DNA from 2 places in the Lysinibacillus sp. K60 genome. Region 2 is predicted to be linked to the other one. Evidence: riboswitches for the same ligand, from Rfam matches in the RefSeq annotation. Region 2 holds a riboswitch; the other holds the start of a gene.
The links. Region 2 has a riboswitch for FMN ahead of ribE (riboflavin synthase). Riboswitches for the same ligand answer to the same signal wherever they lie in the genome.
Positions count from the first base shown of each region.

Region 1: linked by a shared signal. The riboswitch ahead of HCH28_RS07735 (ECF transporter S component) and the one ahead of ribE (riboflavin synthase) in region 2 are both predicted to bind FMN.

Region 1 is NZ_JAASJR010000003.1:81,255-92,035, reverse strand. Features, by position in the region: gene HCH28_RS07770 (hypothetical protein) at 339-533, opposite strand; gene glnA (type I glutamate--ammonia ligase) at 619-1,953, opposite strand; gene HCH28_RS07760 (response regulator) at 2,538-3,671, shown strand; gene HCH28_RS07755 (ATP-binding protein) at 3,678-4,097, shown strand; gene HCH28_RS07750 (methyl-accepting chemotaxis protein) at 4,125-5,822, shown strand; gene HCH28_RS07745 (STAS domain-containing protein) at 5,861-6,247, shown strand; gene HCH28_RS07740 (sodium-dependent transporter) at 6,303-7,649, opposite strand; gene HCH28_RS07735 (ECF transporter S component) at 7,870-8,457, opposite strand; FMN riboswitch at 8,675-8,860, opposite strand; gene HCH28_RS07730 (RNA polymerase subunit sigma) at 9,004-10,290, opposite strand; gene sigX (RNA polymerase sigma factor SigX) at 10,287-10,781, opposite strand, start outside.
Region 2 is NZ_JAASJR010000003.1:313,545-324,325, reverse strand. Features, by position in the region: gene HCH28_RS08950 (copper amine oxidase N-terminal domain-containing protein) at 1-815, shown strand, start outside; gene HCH28_RS08945 (GNAT family N-acetyltransferase) at 934-1,779, opposite strand; gene HCH28_RS08940 (histidine phosphatase family protein) at 1,793-2,341, opposite strand; gene HCH28_RS08935 (ATP-binding protein) at 2,441-3,748, opposite strand; gene HCH28_RS08930 (spore germination protein) at 4,029-5,495, opposite strand; gene ribH (6,7-dimethyl-8-ribityllumazine synthase) at 5,634-6,116, opposite strand; gene ribB (3,4-dihydroxy-2-butanone-4-phosphate synthase) at 6,132-6,761, opposite strand; gene ribE (riboflavin synthase) at 6,786-7,424, opposite strand; FMN riboswitch at 7,624-7,749, opposite strand; FMN riboswitch at 7,866-7,991, opposite strand; gene HCH28_RS08910 (YibE/F family protein) at 8,212-9,336, shown strand; gene HCH28_RS08905 (YibE/F family protein) at 9,333-10,109, shown strand; gene HCH28_RS08900 (HAD-IA family hydrolase) at 10,351-10,781, shown strand, end outside.

The sequences.
Region 1 (10,781 bases), 230 kb from region 2:
CAATCAATTATTAATTGTTTTGGAGGAAAAAAAACATGGGCTGATCCATCAGGTGGTAAGAGGCAGTAGACACTTTGAGGCACGCTACATTCAGGAGGATTTATAAAGAAACAGGCTATCTCATAAAGATTATTAAAGAAATTATGAAGTTGTGGATGTTCATGACTTTGAAACTGTCCTTGTTGGGGGAAATAATAATCCAAGATCCAGATGAATTAATTTATGACATTGCATGGAAATCAAAGGGAGGAGGAAACCCGATTGCCATTAACCTTTCCAAACAATCGAGTATATTTTTTATTAAAAAAAGTCACGTCTCATCGACATGACCCCTCTTGTTAAATGGTGTAATCGTTTTGCTGATAAATTATTAAAGCGGAATGGATGACCGTCTGCTCTCCAATAAAGAGCGTATTGTATTTGATATCAAGTATGAAAAAGCTTTTTAAATCTACTAAAGCTCGGTTAATATCAAGTTCAAATTGCACAATATCATTGTTTTGAATTGTCACAACTTGAGTTATCTGTGTCATTGTCCACACTCCTTTAATCTTATGATAGAGCAAAAAGAAGTACATGTCACATAAAAAAGTTGGAGCTAAAAAAGCCCCAACACCTTTAGTACATCGTTAAATATTCCTCACGCTCCCAGTTATGGACACGTGTGCGATATTTATTCCATTCAATTTCTTTGGCAGCTGTAAATTTATCATAAATATGGTCACCCAATGCATTACGAACAATGGCATCCATCTCTAATTCGATAAGCGCAAATTCTAATGAGGATGGTAAACTATCAATCCCGTTCAACTCCCGATCTGCTGCTGTCATTTTATAAATATTACGGTCTACCGCAGCTGGTGGCGTTAAATCTTTTCGTATGCCATCCAGCCCAGATGCTAGAATAACAGCCATTGCTAAATAGGGGTTTGCTGCTGGATCAACTGAACGCAATTCAATTCGTGTAGATAGTCCACGTGCTGCTGGAATGCGAATTAATGGTGAGCGGTTTTGAGCAGACCACGCTACATAGCAAGGGGCTTCATAGCCAGGTACTAATCGTTTATAGGAATTGACAAGTGGATTCGTGATAGCCGTAAAGCCATGCACATGCTTCATAACTCCTGCCATAAAGCTACGTGCGGTTGTACTTAATTGCAAGTCTGCATGTTCATCGTAAAAGGCATTTTTATCACCTTCAAATAATGAGAGATTAAAATGCATTCCTGATCCATTGACCCCAAATAGTGGCTTTGGCATAAATGTTGCGTGGAGACCATGCTGTGCAGCAATCGTTTTTACTACCAGTTTAAATGTTTGGATATTGTCACATGCCTCAATAGCACTCGCATACTTAAAGTCGATTTCATGTTGGCCTGGTGCTACCTCATGATGAGACGCTTCAATTTCAAAGCCCATTCCCTCTAGCTCTAAAACAATATCACGACGACAGTTCTCTCCCAAATCAGTTGGCGCTAAATCAAAATAGCCCCCACTATCATTTAATTCCAGTGTCGGATGCCCCTTTTCATCCAACTTGAATAGGAAAAATTCAGGCTCTGGCCCTAAATTAAACGACGTAAAGCCCAGCTCCTCCATTTCCTTCAATACGCGTTTTAAATTGGAGCGCGGATCTCCTTCAAACGGTGTGCCATCTGGTCTTGCAATATCACATATAAAGCGAGCTACCTTCCCCTTTTCAGCAGTCCAAGGAAAAATCACGAAGGTATTGATATCAGGCTTTAAATACATATCTGATTCTTCAATACGCACAAAGCCTTCGATTGAAGAGCCGTCAAACATAACTTTATTATCTAGCGCTTTTTCTAATTGGCTGACAGGAACTTCCACATTTTTGATTGTCCCTAAAATATCCGTAAATTGTAGGCGAATAAATTTCACATTTTCTTCCTTCACTCGGCGTATAATATCTTCTTTGGTATAATGTTTCATTCTTCACCACTCCAATGTAATTTTAATTAACACGCATTTTTATAACTGATCTTAAAATACATTAAATTTTTAGAATAAGCAATATTTATGTAAGGTTTTATAACATACATTTTATCGAATATATTAATCCCTATTTTAGATTAATTTTTCTAACCACATTCCATCTCAAATAGCGATCTTTCATCTTTAAATAAGGGCAAAATTACTACTTTTTACAAAAGGCCTTTAGTCTTACAAAATTCTCCGTCCCTCTAAAAACAAACAGTCTAGTATCATGACTAGAGAGGAGGGATTCATTTCTTCCACATGTATCAAATGTAGATATATCAAGAACATCGTTAAAAAGATAACGCGTGAACACGATCCAAGAACCAAGATGTCAAAAATCCTATTGATTAAGTTTTACTTTATATCACAAAAGCCTTGTATAATGCGATATTTATTGGTAAATTTATAGCAAATTAGAATTTTATTTTATTCATATTATAAGTAAATACGGAGTATATAATTATGGTTAGAAATCATTATGTTGGCTTCCAGGAAATATTTAGTTATAGATACATAAGGCGGTGAATTTAGTAGGCATGTCAGTATTAATTATTGGCAGCGTAAGTAATGATGTGCTACGTCTGCAAAAGTATTTTCATCGTATAAGCATCCCAAATATTCATTGCTTTTCAACAACGGAAGCAGCAATGAACTATTTAGTAGATTCATCTTTGAAAGATGAACTGGAATTAATCGTACTTGACACTAAAATGACACTCAGCAATTGCGAGGAAATTTGTCAGCACATTCATGTACTTAAAAATTGGATAGATGTCCCTATCCTACTATCTACTACCTACGAAAAAAACATAACAATCGATAGGGTTTTTGAAGCAGGAATTTTCGACTTTATTTTAAAGCCGTTTGATTTTACTCATTTTAAGACTCGAATTCAAGTAGCCTTAAAATATCAGAGGGAAGCTAAGCTTCGAAAGCAGCAAGAAAGTATGATTCAAAAAGATTTGTTTGTTGCAAAAAAATTCCAAAAGAACGCACTATCTCCTCCATTAAATCTTGAGCAACTTCAGGTTGATGGTCTTTATGTAACATCCAATACACTAGGAGGTGACATGTACTGTTGGTTTAAGATTAATGACCATTTAACCGCCATTCTTCTGTACGATGCAATGGGGCATGGCATAGCTGCATCACTCGTTACTATGTCTATCAGATCATTACTAAAAGGAATGATTACTAAGTTAATTGATCCAGTAGCAGTAATCCAAGAACTTAACCGCCAAATATACGAGCTATTTTCTGATGAAGATATGGACCGTTTTTTAATGACAGCAATCTACATACTTCTAGATACAAAAAACGGAACTTTGCACTATGTGAATGCGGCTCATCCTTCTGGTTTTTTATTTGGAAAATATGGAGAAACAGTCTTCCTCCCAGCGAATACGCCTATCCTCGGACTATTCCCTACTATTCAAATAAATAAAAAAACAATACCTTTATCAGGCTGGCATCGTATTATTCTTTATACGGATGGACTATTAACATTGAACGAGCAAAACTCAATTGATATGGACTTTTTCTACGCTTATGCTTCACAGGATAACAGCTATGCACTACAAAAGTTTTCTCAAAAGTACAATTTATTTGATAATGATTACAGCGATGACATCACAGTCGTTTCAATAACAATTACATTAAAGGGTAGGTGATTGAAGATGGAATTCACACTCAATGTAAATCCTGATACACAAGCTATAGCCTTTATTGATCAAGTTATGGAGAATTATACAGATTTATATAATCTACCTTATAAACGAGAATTAAGATTTGTTGTTCATGAACTAGTCATCAATGCCGTAGAGGCTATGGGAAAAATTAATACACCCGTTCAAAAGGAGATTCAAATACATGTAGCCCAATCAAACGAAGAAATAAAAATAACAGTCACTGACGAAGCAAAAGGCATTGACCAAAAGGACTGGGACAAAGTTCTTCAATTCGATTTAGACAAACTTGATTATGCTGATCGTGGACGCGGTTTATTTTTTGTCAAAAATATGGTCGACCATATTTGGTTCGAAAATATTTCTAAAACAAAATTTTTAGTTGGTATTTCCAAAAAGATTCATCTATAAAGTAAACGTAAAATTGGGGGCGTTTTAATGAAGTTATCTATACGAAAGAAAATGAATCTGCTTATATTTGGGTGTATTATTTTACTTACTTCCCTTTTAGCAGGAGTCAATTTTTTTGTTGCCAAGAACAATCTATTAGAAAGTGCTGATACAAAGCTTTTATCAGATATACAGTTAAGCTATGAATATTTAGACGCTAAATATCCTGGAGAATGGTCCATTAAAAACAACCAACTCTATAAGGGCGATATCAATATGGTAGAAAACTTTGAGGTAGCTGATAAAGTTGGAGAACTCACAAACGGGAATGCTGTCTCCATCTTTCAAAACGATACGCGTATAAGTACCAATATAGTGGATAATGGTCAACGCGCTTTAAATACCAAGGTTTCCGACGAGGTTGCTACTGTTGTGCTAGGAGAAAAAAAGCGCTTTATCGGTTCTGCAAATGTCTTAGGAAGTTTGCATCAAGCAGCCTATGATCCGATTGTAAATAGTCAAGGCGAGGTTATCGGTGTATGGGCAACCGCTGTCCCTACCGCTCCTTATATAAGCATTGCCACAAAATCAGCACTGGAGAATGTAGCTATTTCCTTAGTAATCGCCATTGTAATGATCGGAGGAATTAGTTGGTTCTTACAAAAGCAAATTGTTAATCCTATTAACATTCTAAGTACCAATGCCAAGGAACTAGCAGAACTAAATTTAAATGTTAAACTGTTAAACCCTAAAGGCAAAGATGAAATCGCTGAATTAGCTCGCGCATTTAGTAGTATGAAAAATCATTTAACAGAGACGATAAAGATTGTGGCTGGTAGTGCACATCAAATTGCAAAGTCGTCACACACTTTGGCAGAATCATCACATCAAACAAGTGAAGCATCTAATCAGATCGCACTAACAATGAATGAAATCGCCGTTGGTACTACCACTCAATCTGATCAGGCTGAGCGAATAGTTTCAATGATGCAAAAAACGATTGAAGAAGTATCAAAGAGCTTACAAAAGGCCGAAATCACTTTAAACAGCGCTATCGAATCCACACATATCGCGCGTAAAGGAGAAGAAGCCATCAATGAAGCGATTATGCATCTAAGTGATGTTACGAAAACAGTGTCTTATGCAACTGATTCTATCCAAAAATTAGGCAAGCGCTCTGAAGAAATTGGTGGTATTATTACCGTTATCACTGGCATCGCAGAACAAACGAATCTGTTAGCACTCAATGCGGCCATCGAGGCAGCACGAGCAGGTGATCAAGGAAAAGGTTTTGCTGTCGTTGCATCAGAGGTTCGTCAGTTAGCTGAACAGTCAAGTTTAGCAGCTGGACAAATTACTAATCTTATTAATGATATCCAAGCGGAAACATCTGTGACCGTACGGACAATGGAAAGTAATTTACTAGCTGTCGAGGAGCAAGTAACAATCATTAATAAAGGCGGAAGTGCCTTAAAAGAAATTGTGGAGAAAGTTGTCGAAACTGAAGAAGGTGTCGAACAAATGAAAGTGGCATTTACACATGTTAACGACAACTCCTTAGGTGTGCAACAGGCTATCCAAGATATTTCTCGCATCATCGAGGATGCTGCAGCAGCTACAGAAGAGATTGCCGCAACCTCAGAAGAGCAATATGCGACTGTTGCAGAAATTACACAAAGCTCAGATGAGTTATCATCAATTGCTGATAAATTACAAAATGAAGTGAATAAATTTAAGTTTGAATAAATCCCCAAACAAGAAAAGAAAAATGGAGGCGCTATAGGATGAATCAGAAGAAAATTGCAATGAATATTGACACAAAGGCTGATTATATTGTGATTGCGTTTACAGGCGATTTAGAATACGGGATGATTGAAGAAATAAAGTCAGAGCTTCAAACACTTAGCTTAGACACAAAACACGGATACATTATCGATATGCAAAGGGTAACAAATATTGATAGTACTGGATTCGGTATGATCGTTAATTTCGCTAAGAAGGTGTCTGTAAAAGATAAGAAAATCGCCATTATTGTCGTCGATGATTTCATTCGCAACTTATTCGCTATTTCACAGGTTGATAAAGTATTCCCTATTGCCGAAAGTGAAGAACAAGCAAGGAAGATTATTAAAGAAGATTGGCTAGGTGAGCTATCGCTTAACGACTATTAATTTTTGTTATACTAATAAAAAGGTGTATTCCGTCTAATAGGAATACACCTTTTCTTTAATACTGCAGTAGCATATTAACAAACACAACTAGAATGATAATCGGTACAACAACTAACATTAACATACGGTATGTCGAATAATAGCCTTGTCCCATTTGACTACCCGTTAGCAATTCTCTCTTCACAAATTCTTTATCTACTACATAGGCAATAAAAATAGCAATGAATAAATTCCCTAGTGGAAGCATGATATTTGACACTAAAAAATCGGTTGCATCAAAAATACTTTTCTCAAAAATCATTATATCCGACAAAACACTCGAAGAAAGTGCAGCTGGAATAGCTGCAATAAACACGACTATACCAAGTAAAAGTGTCCACATTGGACGGGATTTCTGACTATTCTCCATAAATGCTGCGACAATAATCTCATATAAACTAAATGATGACGTTAATGTAGCAAATAAAAATAGCAATAAAAACATAGCTAAAAACACTTCACCGAATGGCATTTGACTAAAAGCTGTTGGTAGCACCATAAATAGCAAACCTGGACCTGCTGCTGGCTCTAAATCAAAGGCGAACACCACAGGGAAAATTGCTAATCCTGCTAAAAATGAAACAAGCACGGTTAACAACACTACAGAACCTGCTGAATTCGGAAGACTGACATCTTTTTTTAGATAAGAGCTATATGTAACTAGACAAGAAAAGCCTACTGCTAACCCAAAGAACGATTGCCCTAGGGCTTCTAATAATGCCTTACCCGTAATATTCGAGAAATCTGGCCATAAGAAGAATTTTACCCCTTCCATTGCCCCATCTAATGTAACAGCACGCACAACAAGGACAATGAACATTATGAAAAGTAACGGCATCATCCATTTATTGGCCTTTTCAATCCCATTTTGTACACCTAATGAAATCACAAGTACGTTGACCAATGTAAACAACACTAGACCAACTAGCGTAATCCAAGGTGTGCCTATAATTTTTCCAAATAATTCAGTTGGATCTACTGCCGGATCAATTACCGCGCCAGCTACACCTAGCCCACTATAAATAAAGATCCAACCTCCAACTACGCTATAAAAAGTTAATAATAAAAAACAACCTAGCACGCCCATTCGACCAATCCAAGCCCAGCCTGGCTTAGTTGGAGCAATTTTTTTATACGCTGTTACAGCCTCGGATTGTGTACCACGTCCTAAAACATACTCGGATAATAACATCGGTAGCCCTATTAACAAGGTAAATAACACAAAGATAAGGAAAAATGCTCCCCCACCACTTTGTCCTGTTACATAGGGAAGTTTCCAAATTGCCCCTAGTCCGATCGCTGCACCAGCTGATGCTAAAATAAAACCTAATTTACTAGACCATTGTCCTTTTTTTCCACTCATCTCTTCAAACTCCTCAAACATTCTAAACTCTTCTCTATTTTACATGAAAATGTAGCTTTCGACTAGGTTATAATCATAAAGTACTATTTAGCTATTTTACTCTATTACTTTTTTCTATATTTATCCGTTAGTTTTGCCTTTCTATTCTTCACACCTTTTCCTATCCATCGTTCCTTCCAACAAAAAAACCTCAGGTATATTGACCCGAGGTTAGTAAAAATTATTTTGTTATATAGATAGAACGCTGGCGGTCGATCCATTTGCGCATTGTTGTAAATAAAAATGCCATAATAGCCGTTAATAAAATACCTTTCACAATGTTAAATGGTAAAATCCCAGCGATAATCATTTTATAAAGTGAGTCACCTACAACAGGCTCCATACCTAAGAAGTATGTGTACATTGGTAAAAATACTGCGTAATTTAAAATACTCATGCCTACTGCCATTACAACTGTCCCAGTCGCTAAACCTCCAACAAGACCAGCAATTGTTTTAAAGCGATTAAAAATAAAGCTTACTGGTAAAATAAATAAAATACCTGTTGCAAAGTTGGCCATATGACCTACTGGCACACCTGTTGGCGTTCCAGAGAAAATCCAATCCAATACATTTTTAAATAATTCTACTAAAATACCAGCTACAGGCCCCATTGTGATGGCTGCTATTAATGCAGGCATATCACTAAAGTCCACTTCCAAAAATGCTGGGAATGGTGGAATTGGGAAATTAAAAAGCATTAATAAAAACGAAATACTGCTCAGCATGCCAATCGTAATAAACGATTGGAGTTTAACATTTTTCTTCATAGAAAACTCTCTCCTCTTTGCTGATTCAATCTCGCAAGAAGAAAGGTGACGATCTTTCAATTGTTAGCACGAAAAAACCCTTATGCATGAAGAGCACAAGGGAGAAAGGCATGACGAATAAGCGTCAATTTAAACTATTTTTGAGCACCATTTAAAAAGCCATACAAAAAAAGCGCTCGGTCATAGTTTATTTCATAACAATGAATGACGATCGTACCTCCATCTTCTCCCATCCAGACTTTAACTGTCGGCCTCGGAATCACACCAAGTCAGCCATGCAAATAAATTTGCACAGGTCGCGGGCTGAAGAGCGAAGCATAAACCATTCGAGTTAATGGAAACATTAACGGTTCACCACTCTATTACCGCCGGTCGGGATTTTCACCCTGCCCCGAAGATGAATCATATTATTTTATACTACAACCTTACTATAATTAATTATTAAGAAAAAGTAAATAGTTCTGCTTAAAAAAATCCGATTAGATTTGTATGTATTATAAAAATGGAGCATTCCATGTTACAGGGATGCTCCATTTTTGATTCTGACTAAGGCATAGATTGTTTATTTGGACCCACAGGCTTTGGCAAATACGTTTTTAAATCGAATCCTTCCCAGCTTTCTTGGACCACATTATCTAAGCGTAATTGTTGGTCAAAGCTAGCAGCAGTTAACATCATAGCTTCAATCAATTGGGTAGCGCGAATTGGCTCCATCGATGCTAAATCTAAGGGAATATCGAATGTTACGACTACACCTTCCGCTTCCTCTTTCACGGTATATGTTACGTTTTCAGGAACCACTGTTACATAAACATCATCATTTTTGTTTTTCATTAGTGTAAGTGCCTCTGTAACATTAGCAAATGTTTGACGGAAATCTGGTGACAGATATTCTGCCCCATTACCATCTTGGTATAAATAATAATTAAAATGCTTAGCGTTTGTTAATGACATGGCTTGACTTGGCTCACCCTCTTGAGAAAACTCATAAGGTGTGCCATCTTCATTTTGAATCTCAACTTCCGTATATTCAGAATCCGAGAAGGTATCCTCTAAAGTCCCTTTGTATTCATTAACGGTAGCTGATGCAACATCATAGTCATTGTCCTTTGGTAAAACGTGGACAAGCTTGTCTTCCTTCTCCTTTAGTTCACCTTTAAAAGGATGATATTCCGTAAACCCTTTGGCTTCTTCATCTATTTGAGGAGCATATTTTTCATACATCTGTAAGGTAGAAGGTTTTTCTGTTCCAAAATCAGTTGCTACACGCTCATTTGGTATCACATATGTCATCGGAACACTTTCTGCATCGCGTCCTGCCAAACCAATACGGAAAACGACAGCATCTTTCACATCTTCCTCATAGACAGACGACCGTAAAGATAACATACGCTCATGCTCCGATACAATACTGGATTGAAGTGCCTCATCCTGGGTTGCTGCCTCTTTAGCAGAACGATCTTCCTGTAACGTAGCGTAATTAGCCTTTTCTGGCGTACTAGCGAGATCTTTTTGGCTAGCGCCATTATTCATGAACATGAAGCCAACGAGTACCGTTATCGCGAAAACTGCTGCTACACTCGTAAAAATCGGCATTTTTCGGAACTTTAAGCGTGATGGTCGTTCATCTTGATTTAAAGGTTTACTTTCTGGTTGCGCTTCTTCATTCTCTATAGGTTGTTGTATTGCTTCTTGAAGGTGACTATTATCCTGCAAGCGAGCATCTGCCATTAACCGATTTAATATTTCTTCTTTTGAACGGCGGTCAGAAAGCTTAGGGGCATTGTTCAAGACATGTTCAAGCTGTTCATCATCAAATGGCTTATGTGTCATTGCCGTTTCGCCTCCTGTTCTCTAATCGGCTGTAGCTGTTGCCTTAAAAATTTAATGGCTCGATGCTGGGTCGTTTTTACCTTAGCTTCTGTCCAATCTAGTATTTGCGCTGTTTCTGCAATCGATAAATCTTGAAAATAGCGCATTATAATGACCATTTTTTGGTCGCCTGTGCAGTTTTCAAGTGCTGATTCTACCTGCATAAATTCATCACTGGCCTGTAGCATATCTTCCGGTGATGGCGTGGTTGAATGGAGCTGTTCCGTTTCCCAGTCAAAGAAATCATGTGAATGCTTTTGACGTACAGCTTGCTTTCTAAAATGATCAATTGCTACATTTTTAGCAATAGCAAATAGCCAAGTTTTCTCACTACTATTCCCTGCAAATTGATCGTATGAGCGCAACACTCGTACATAAACTTCATGTGCTAAATCTTCGGCAAGTGTACGGTTTTTTACTAAATAGATTAAAAACTGAAACACGTCTTGGTG
Region 2 (10,781 bases):
CCTCTCCTTCATCTGTGATTACAATTAGTAAAAGCAAAGCTGTTCAGGCAGTAAGCAATATTAATGTAAGCGATGTTGGTGATTATGGAGATGGTCGAGATCTACAGATATCGTTTACAAAACCTTCTGATGAATCAAATATAGATAGCTACCGTATTCTAGTTGTACCCGCATCAAAGGCAAATGACTTTGATCTGAACACAGCTATTAGAGCAACTAATTATACAGGTTGGGGTAAAGGCCAGTATAGTATGAAATTGGGAGCTACTAGTAAAGATACAGACGGTAGACTTATAACGAATGGCGAAGAATATCGCGTATATATATTGTCTGTAGGCAGTGGGAATTCTAAGGAAATGTATAGCTTATCCTACCCATCTTCCTACATTGCTTTGGAAGACCTTTCAGCCTCTGGATCAGTGGAGAAAGTGACACTTAGTATTTTGAATAAGGGATATAAATATAACGATATAAACATTAGCTTTGATGTCAAAAATAGTCAAAGCGTAACGGAGTATAGAGTGTTTATGTTACCTAAGGATAAAGCAGATAGTTTCAAATTGGAGGATGCTATTAAAAGTACACATAGTACTAGAATTTTTCCGAATAGCCTTCCCAACGTTAGCCAAGCGCTAAGCACACCTTTAGATGCATTTGGTAATCAACTTGATTCATCTACAGAATATGTTGCTAAGGTTCTGATTTTGGCGAAAGGAACTTATTCGCTATCAAACACATCCAATAATTCAGTGCAACTCCAGAAATCTCCTGATAATATCAATAATGAGGCGGCCCAAGACCCTCAAATTAATTAATTGGTCCATTATTTTTATAGCAGGTACTCCCTATGGCGTATACATCACCATAGGGAGTACTTTCTTGTTTTGTAATAATGGATTACTTTTTATGGCTCGTATACTGAACGACAACTTCCTATAGTTCCTTTGTCATATGTACCTGCTCTGTTGTCACCTTTAATCCTTGCTTCAATAAATAGCTCGTTGCTGGATTGCTCGCTAAGAAATTCACTGTCGTCAAATGGACTTTATCTGTTGTAATACTTGCTAAAAACTGCGGGAGTAAATCTACATTACTATCTTCTAGTATTACCAATTGGTAAAGTAGAATACGTTCCACCTCACCACATTCATTCCACAAGGTTTTGTATAGCATATAGCCCAGTGGTTCATTGCTATCATTATAAAACACCCTTGCTTCTCCCTGCTTTACGCTCTGCCAGCTACACTGCCATGGAACATTTTCCTGATAGAAAGATCGATGTGCTAGCTGCTCTGGGCGAATGGCCTCTATTTGAAGGGCTACTGTAGGTATCGCCTTCGCTTCATACTCGCCGCTTAAAAATAGTAATTGATTGGCAACCACATAGCCATATTTTTTATACAAAGCAATGGCTACTTGATTTTCCTTAATCGCTTCTAACGTGCCCAATTCAACATTTTCTCTCTTATAGATAGCTAGGGTTTCCTCCATTAGTAGGCGCGAGACTCCCTTACCACGATACGCTGGAGAAATACCAGTCCCCCCATTCCAAGCTGTTTTTTGGCCATCGATGGTACGAAAGCCATTCACCACAATGGCAATTGGTTCCTCTTGATCAAAAACGACGATAGAATGCTCAGGAGATAACCCCTCCCCCACTAGTCGCTGTAAAAACATTTCTGCTGTCATATTAATTTCAATAAAATAACCTTCAAAGCCTTTGTTCCATGCTTTCAATACTTCATCTAATGTGCATTGTGCAACTGTTTTAATCTTCATACTCTCCCTCTTTTCAAATGGAATCTAATGCTGCTAAATTTTCTAAGGTTAATTTTCTCACAATCTCATAACCATGTCCTTGACCTTTAGGTTTTATGACAACCGTCCCCATATTCGAAATGATGCCCAGCCCCGCATTTCTTGGAAAGCTATGACCAATGATTATGTTGTTTATGCCCTCGGGTGGGACGATTTCCAGCATCGATGTAGAAGTCGTTAATATACTGCTTTGCACTACTGTAGGAAGATTGCCACCTAGCATAAAGATTTCAAACAAGAAGGGGTCAATTTGGAGATTGCTGTTTGGAAATGCCAAACGCGCTGTTTCAATGGTCCGACAAAAAGGACTGGTAGTGATGGTGGAAAGGATGGGAATTTGCCAATAGCGTAGCATTTGACCATAATAAATTGCCTCCCTACGACCTTGATCTGATAAATTCCGTTGATTTTGACAACTTTGAAATGTACCATATGCTTGATCTACACCAATAGTTGCTGTCCCGTGTCTTGCATATAAAGTGAGCCCACCCCTTCTCAATAACGCTAGGAGACCCTTTTTCATTTTCTTCATCTCCTTCATCATATCACTCTCTACTTTGTAATGTATGTGCTATACATAGAAAAAACTCCCCACAACTTTTTGTAGGAAGCTTTTTTTCTGTTATTTTATTGGAATTCTGACAATAGCAGTCGTTTCTAAATGTTTTGATGAATCAATTGAAATATGACCATTATATTTAGTGATAATTTCTTTGACAATAAATAAGCCTTGTCCTCTTAGTCTACCATTCTCATGTTTTTTCGTTGAAAATCCTTGTTTAAATATTTGATCAGGATTCGCAATATTTGGCCCTGTATTGGTAATTTTGAATTCATACTGTGATACATCTGCAGTACAGCAAATCTTAATTTTACGTTGTTCCTCAGGTAATTCAACAGCAGCATCAATCGCATTATCAATTAAATTGGATAGAATCTTGATTAAATCTGTCGTTTTAATCCTATTAAAGTCATTTTGAGAAATCGTAAAATCCATATCAATATGATGATTTTGAGCCGTTAATTTCTTCGTTTGCAATAAGATGGACAAACCTGGATGATCAATATTTAATTTTAATGACTTAATCGCTTGCACTTCTTTCGATAGTGAGGATAAATATTGTTTCGCCTGATCTGTTTTTTCTAATTGCAATAAACCATGTAACACTTGAATATGGTTTGTAAAATCATGACGTAGGGACGACACCGAAGTAATCAATGTTTTGATTTCTGCTAGATACGTGTCTTCTGTAGCGCCAACTTCCTTCGCCACCTCTTTTTGATACCATCTTTGTAAAAATAAAAAAGAACCGATGACAATTAAAATAAGTACACCATTAAAAATAAAATTAAATAGGTTGTCTTCAATGACTTTACCCTTAATACCATTTAGCGTATCTGCACTAATGTCAATGCCTAAATACCCGATAATTGTTCCATTATCATCTTTGATGGGTGCACCAACAGATAAATAAGACCCATGTTCAGAATCATGAATTACCTCTGTAACATAGGTTTCACCATTATAGGCCTTTTCTACATGCTTTGCAGGAACAGTACAAACTACTCCAATACCGAAGCCCTCTTTCATTTCTTTTGGCATGCCTGTAATCATGGCTATAGATACTTCAGGATTATCCACCTTTAAAGTGTAAACAAATAGTGCACCTAATTTTATCCTAGCATCGTTTAAATAATTTCTTACTTTCCAATAATAATCATTTTCCTGTGGATTATTTAAAAATTGCTGATAGGCATCCGTATCAATGGATGCAGCAATAGAATGGGCTGCCTCTAAACTTTGATTGGCAATCGACTCTTCAACGGTCTTTTTTATTTTTACATAGGATGTAAAGACGTTTAAACTTGTAAACAAACATAATAAAATCGTTGATAGAATTAATATTAGTTTTATTTTTCTATTTTTCATAAAAAACGGTACTTCCTCATCTATAAATATTCTAGAATATTATTATATTATAATTAACTCTATTTTTTTGTTTGTAAAGCAAACATTGCTTGTATATCCTACATAAATTAAAACACAAAATCAATTTTTATTTTATTCATACCCAAAATTACACACTGTAACAAATAGTTTAATAATCCCTGACAAGAAAGTAAACTAAAAAGGTAAGCAATAATGTTTTATGTCTCATTTCCTAATTTAAATGGAAAATTAAAAGACTAACAAAAAGATCAGGTATCCACTATACCTGATCTTTAATAAAATTACTTATTTTTTTTTCTGAAGTACGTGTTTGATCTTGCGGTTTTAGAAAGGTAGGCCGTTTACTATAGCCCTTTGGAGAAAGTCTCAATAACGACTTACGTATATTGCCCTTTTCAAAATCAGCACTAAAGTTTACATACGGCACTCCCAAGACTCTCATATTTGCAGTGTATAAAAGAATGAAAAACACGGATATAAAAAAGCCAAATAAACCAAAAAATGCCGCAGCCATAATAATGATTAATCGAAAAATACTCATAGCTGTCACAAAGGATTGATTGACCAGTGTAAAAGCAGCAATACTGGAAATGGCAATCACAACTATCATTGAGGGGCTTGTAACACCTGCTTTAATCGCTGCATCCCCAATAATTAGTCCCCCTACCACACTAACTGAGCCACTGATTGCACTGGGAAGACGCAAGTTAGCCTCTCGAAACAATTCAAACATAAATAGCATCATTAAGATTTCTAGAATTGTTGGAAAGGGCAATCCCGACCTCGATTCGACAACCGTAGCAAGTAGAAGAAACGGAAGCTGCTCTTGATGATAAGTCGTCAATGCTAGCCAAAAACCTGGCAGTAGCATACTAATTAATATCCCTATAATTCGAAGTAATCGTTCTACTGAGCCGACAATAATTGGATATTCATTATCCTCTGCCGATTTAAAGAGCAGCATAATATTCGTAGGTGTAATCAAGACATAGGAAACGCCATCAATCATTAAGAGTATTCTTCCTCTAATTAACGCCTGCAGAGCAAAATCAGGTCTTCCTGTATAATCATGTCTTGGAAGAATTGTGGCTGTCTTTTCAATTGCTTCCATTAACAAATCACCGTTAATAACAATATCCGTATCAATTTTTTGTAATTGAAGTCGAATTTGTTCCAGCATATTTAAATTCACAATGTCTTCCATATATAGTATGGCTACGGTTGTTTTAGAACGCTTGCCAATTTCTAATGTCTCCACACTAAAAGAATTAGTGGGTAATCGTTTTCTTAATAAAGCAATATTAATAAAAACATCTTCAATAAAGTCATCTCTAGGTCCTTTTACTACTAGTTCTAGTGTTGTTTCCCCAGGCTCTCGATTGGGTCTTTTTGAAATATCACTAGAATAAAGTAATTGATTTTCTTCAAAATACAATAAGACATGGCCTTTATAGACCCTAGTTACCGCATCCTCTTTCGATAAAATCTTTTGTAAATAGGGAATGTGTAAATGCTGTTCGATTTCTTCCTCTAGCATGTCCTCAGTGACATTGCTTAACAAAGATTGAACACGTTGAACAACCACAGTTTGAAGAATTTGCTCATTGACCATTGCATCACAAGTTATCAAATGTACTGTATATTGCTGAAAATTATATTGTTGGAAAATCACATCAGCAGAGCGTTGAAATAGTGATTTCAACATTTTCAAATTAATTTGTTCCATTGATGAAATACTTCTCATCTCCTACTGAGCCAGCTCAAGATTAGTACATTTATGAAAACAATCACATTCAATAAATACACTTAAGCATATTTTTCCCATGGTTGTTCAAAATATTCAAAGAAACAAATGTTGTGACGACTATTTAAATTGTCCTGATCCAATCATTTTCTTTAGATTTGCCATCTCAATTGCAGACATTGCCGCATCATAGCCTTTATTACCAGATTTCGTTCCTGCACGTTCAATTGCCTGTTCAATATTTTCGGTAGTAACAATTCCAAAAATAACTGGTACATTCGTTGACAATGACACATTGGCAATGCCTTTTGCAGATTCATTACAAACATAATCATAGTGTGTTGTAGAGCCACGAATAACAGTACCTAAACCAATAATGGCATCATACTTCTTTGTTTCTGCTAGTTGTTTTGCCATAAAAGGAACTTCAAAAGCCCCTGGCACCCAAGCAACATCAATAGATGCAGGATCAACCCCATGACGAATTAAACCATCCATTGCCCCATCCAATAATTTGCTAGTAATGAACTCATTAAAACGACCCACTACTACTGCAATTTTCAAATCCGTTCCAATTAATTGTGCTTCAAATGTTTGACCCATTGTTCTTTCTCCTTTTTACATAGAAATTTTAGATTTATTAGTGGATAATTGTTTACGATAAGCAACCAATGCTTCTATCGATATCATTTTTAAGCCATGATGTGCAGCGAACTTTGTCAGTTCTTCAAACCGAAGCATGTGCCCATCATCACCCATAATTTCGCAAATAACACCTGCAGTTACACTATGACAAAGCTTCGCTAGATCAATCGTCGCCTCTGTGTGCCCTCTCCGTTCCAGCACTCCTTGCTCTTTCGCAATCAACGGAAAAATATGGCCTGGTCGACGAAAATCAGTCGGCTTAGCTTGCTTTTCTATCATCCTTTGTATCGTTAGCGCACGCTCAAAGGCGCTAATCCCTGTCGTTGTTTCTACATGGTCGATACTTACCGTAAATGCGGTTTGATGGTTATCCGTATTGTGCTGAACCATCGGATATAAATCTAGCTGTTGTGCAAGCTGCTGCGAAATCGGCGTACAAATTAAACCTCTACCATTGGTTGCCATAAAGTTGATTGTTGCTGGTGTGATGAATTCAGCGAGTGCCAGAAGATCTCCTTCATTTTCCCGATCCTCATCATCAACCACCACAATCATATTGCCCTGCCTTAAATCCTCTATGGCTTCTTCAATTGAATGTAGCACGATGATCAACTCCTATTCTATGATTTAAAAACCATGTTGTGCTAAATAATCTCTTGTAATAGCTGGCGTTGTTTGCCCTTTTTTTAATTGCCCTATAATGTATTTTCCGACTAAATCGGTTTCGATATTAACGAATGCTCCAACCCTCTTCAAACCTAAAACGGTTTCTTTGTAAGTATGAGGAATGAGCGAAATCGTGACACTATTGGCTTCAACATGAAAAAGGGTTAAGCTTGTGCCATCAATTGTTATGGAACCCTTTGGAATACAAAAGTTGGTTAGTTCCTCTGACATTTCGATATCAATATAAACAGCGTTTGCCACTGGACGTTTTCGCAAAATTTTGCCGACTCCATCAACATGACCAGCAACAAAATGACCCCCAAATCGTCCATTAGCAGGCATGGCCCGCTCCAAATTAACAGAATCACCTATTGCCAGCTGCTGTAAATTTGTTGCTTTGACTGTTTCAGGCATAACATCCATCGTAAGCTGCTGTTGTGTGAAATGTGTCACCGTTAAACAAACTCCATTGACCGCTATACTGTCACCAAGCTTGACATCCTCCGTTATCTTGGCTGATTGAACCGTAATTTTCATACTGTTCCGATCGCTTTGCACGGCTTTTATGATACCAATATCCTCTACAAGTCCAGTAAACATTCCATCACCTACTCTACTTTATTAGCACTTCTATCCTTTACTTTTAAAGTTTATCCACCTGTTTTTGTGCCTTATCCTTCTCCCTTCTCTCGTTAACAATAAAAAATAAAAACCCCTTTACATCAAAGGGGTTTTGGGAGTATAAGACATCAACAAATAAGCCTATCTGAAAACAATTTTTTCATAGACTGTCATCTCATTCGTTCTTCTCCCATCCAGACTATCACTGTCGGTTTTGGATTTGCACCAAATCAGCTTGCGCTCACGGACTTTGAATTGCTTCATCACCGCCGATTGGGAATTTCACCCTACCCCGAAGAACATCTTCTATTCGATTGTAGCTAAATAAAAAAACTTCCCACAAGGTGATTGGGAAGTTTTGTAATAAATGCATAGTCAAATAAACCTTCTAAATTAGAATCAATTTAAAAAGTTCGCATTTTTACCCTTCTCCCATCCAGACTGTAACTGTCGGTTTTGGATTTGCACCAAATCAGCTTGCGCTCACGGACTTTGAATTGCTTCATCACCGCCGATCGGGAATTTCACCCTACCCCGAAGAATATTTTTATTTAGCTAGTCTTACGATAACACTATTTTATTATATTATCCATCCTTCTTTTTAAATTTTTTTCGAAGCATAAATTTTAAACAGCTCTGACGAGACTTGAAAAATGTAAAGGATGTTATTAAAATGATCACATTTAACCTGTTAATGGAACTTCTTAATCAAAAAAACGTTCCTTTACAAGTGACTATTCAGTCTAGCCGTTTGGAGGTCATTTACTTGACATTTTTAAAAAATATACCTTTTAAAGAAGCTATTTTCTATGCCCTATTAGCACTCTGTTGTGGGGTTTCGATTGTTTTCGTACATCATAATGAACAATTTTATGATCGACCGATAGCGAAAATAACGCAAGTGGATGTAACAAAATCAGAACCAATGAAAGACATGTATGAAAATAAGGATTTTTTATTTACACAGGAAATTATGGCCATTATCAAAAATGGTCAGCATAAGGGGCAATCCATTCATTTGACGAATGACTATTCTTCGTCTGGTGCTTTTGATCAAGAATACCATGTAGGCAATGAAATCTTTGTCACGCTAGATGATCGCACAGCACAATCAGTTTTAACAGGAACCATTGTCGATTTAAAACGTGATCAAACCATGGTAATGATTGCATGGATTTTTATTTTTGCCCTACTTATTATAGGTAAAAGACAAGGCTTATTTTCTATCATTAGCCTGGTGGTCAATGCTGTGATTTTATCATTCGCATTAGATCTTTATGTGAAGCATGGGGGCGTAAGCCTATTAGTAGTCAGCGGCATTTGTGCGGTGCTATTTACAATTATCTCGCTACTACTTATTAGTGGATTAAATACAAAAACATATGTAGCCATCGTGTCCACACTTTTAGGCACTATTCTAGCGCTTATCATAAGCTCTATTGTAATGTGGTTGACAGGTGAAAATGGTCTTCGTTATGAAGAAATGCAATTTTTAACGCGTCCCTATCGTACCGTCTTTATGGCAGGTTTATTTATTGGCTCACTCGGGGCAGTAATGGATGTTTCTATTACAATGGCTTCTTCGATTTTTGCTTTATACGAGCAAGATCCTACGATCCCTGTCAAAGCACTTAAATCTTCGGGACATGAAATCGGTAAAGATATCATGGGTACTATTACAAGTATTTTATTCTTTGCCTACCTTTGCGGCTCCATACCTATGATTATTCTCTATTTAAAAAATTCTTCCACATTAGGGCTTACATTGTCCTTAAATCTTTCTTTAGAATTAGCCCGTGCCTTAGCAGGGGGTATTGGTGTTGTCCTTACGATTCCTATTAGTCTGTATACCGCTATATTTTTCATTAATCGAAAGAGGGTTCGAGAATGAATGTTGTCGTCTTATTAGCAGTTATATTGTGCGTGTTAATGGTTCTAGTCGGCGGTAGACAGGGGATACGCTCATTTCTTTCTTTATTCCTAAACTTTGGTGTACTCTTTGTCACCATTTTTTTAATGACAAACCCTAAAAATAGCCCTATCATCTTGACGTTTATTGCCTGTACGATCATTAGCTGTATTAGCCTTTTCTATATCAATAAAACAAATAGTAAAACCATTACAGCCTTTATCTCGACGATGGTGACGATAGTTGTGTTACTACTCTTTATTACCTTTGTAACGGAAAAGTCGATGATCCAAGGGTTTGGCGAAGAATCAACTGAAGAAATCAGCATCTTTTCTCTCTACATTGGTGTTAATTTTGTGCAGATTGGTGCATCAGTCATCATTATGAGTACGATAGGTGCCATTATGGATGTAGCTATTTCTATCGCTACCTCCATGCATGAGATTTTTTATCGTAATCCTTCGATTAGTAGAAAAAAACTATTTGCAGCTGGCTTAAGTATAGGAAGAGATATATTAGGAACCGATACCAATACGTTATTTTTTGCTTTCTTTGGTGGCTATTTAAGCTTGTTAATCTGGTTCAAGGACCTCTCCTATTCGATTGGAGAAATTGTTAACTCCAAAGTTTTTAGTGCAGAAATGACAACCATTTTTTGTGCAGGTATCGGCATTGCACTGATTATTCCGATTGCCTCCTGCATCAATGCCTATTATTTAATTCGTACACGCGAAAAAGCAGAAAAACTTTTATAAAAATTACCAGCACCTATCATAAAACAAAATAATGCCGAGGTGTCTCAATGGACTTTTGAGACACCTCTTTTTGTTGTAGCATTTCCATTGCAATCGCCTCATTTTCTGATAATATTTACCATAAGATGTTTACGTACGCTCAAAATGGTGGTTATTTCAAGATTACTAGATCGCCCATTCCATGTAACATTTTTTAGCATAGAACGTCAATACAACGAGATGAAAAAGGAGAAAGTTTGCAATGAAGCATATTATCTTTGATTTTGATGGGACGCTGGCAGATTCTACTGCTGTGTTTGCATCAGCATGGAATACTTTAGCCCAAAAATATAAATTTAAAGGCATTGAATTGAAGGAAATTGATACATTAAAAAAATTATCAATTTCAGAACGCAGTAAGTTATTCGACTTTCCAATGTATAAGTTGCCTATGATTTTACCGCAATTTTATAAATTATATCGCCAATCATTAAATGATGTTCATCTGTTCGAGGGAATGAAGGAAGTATTAATAGAGATTAATAAAAGAGGCTATAAAATCCTGATTATTTCCTCAAACTCTAAAGAGAATATTTTAGAATTTCTTAAAATGAATGGTATTCATTGTGTAGCAGATGTACTTTGCTCCAACCGCATTTTTGGTAAGGACAAAGTAATGAAAAAGTTTTTAAA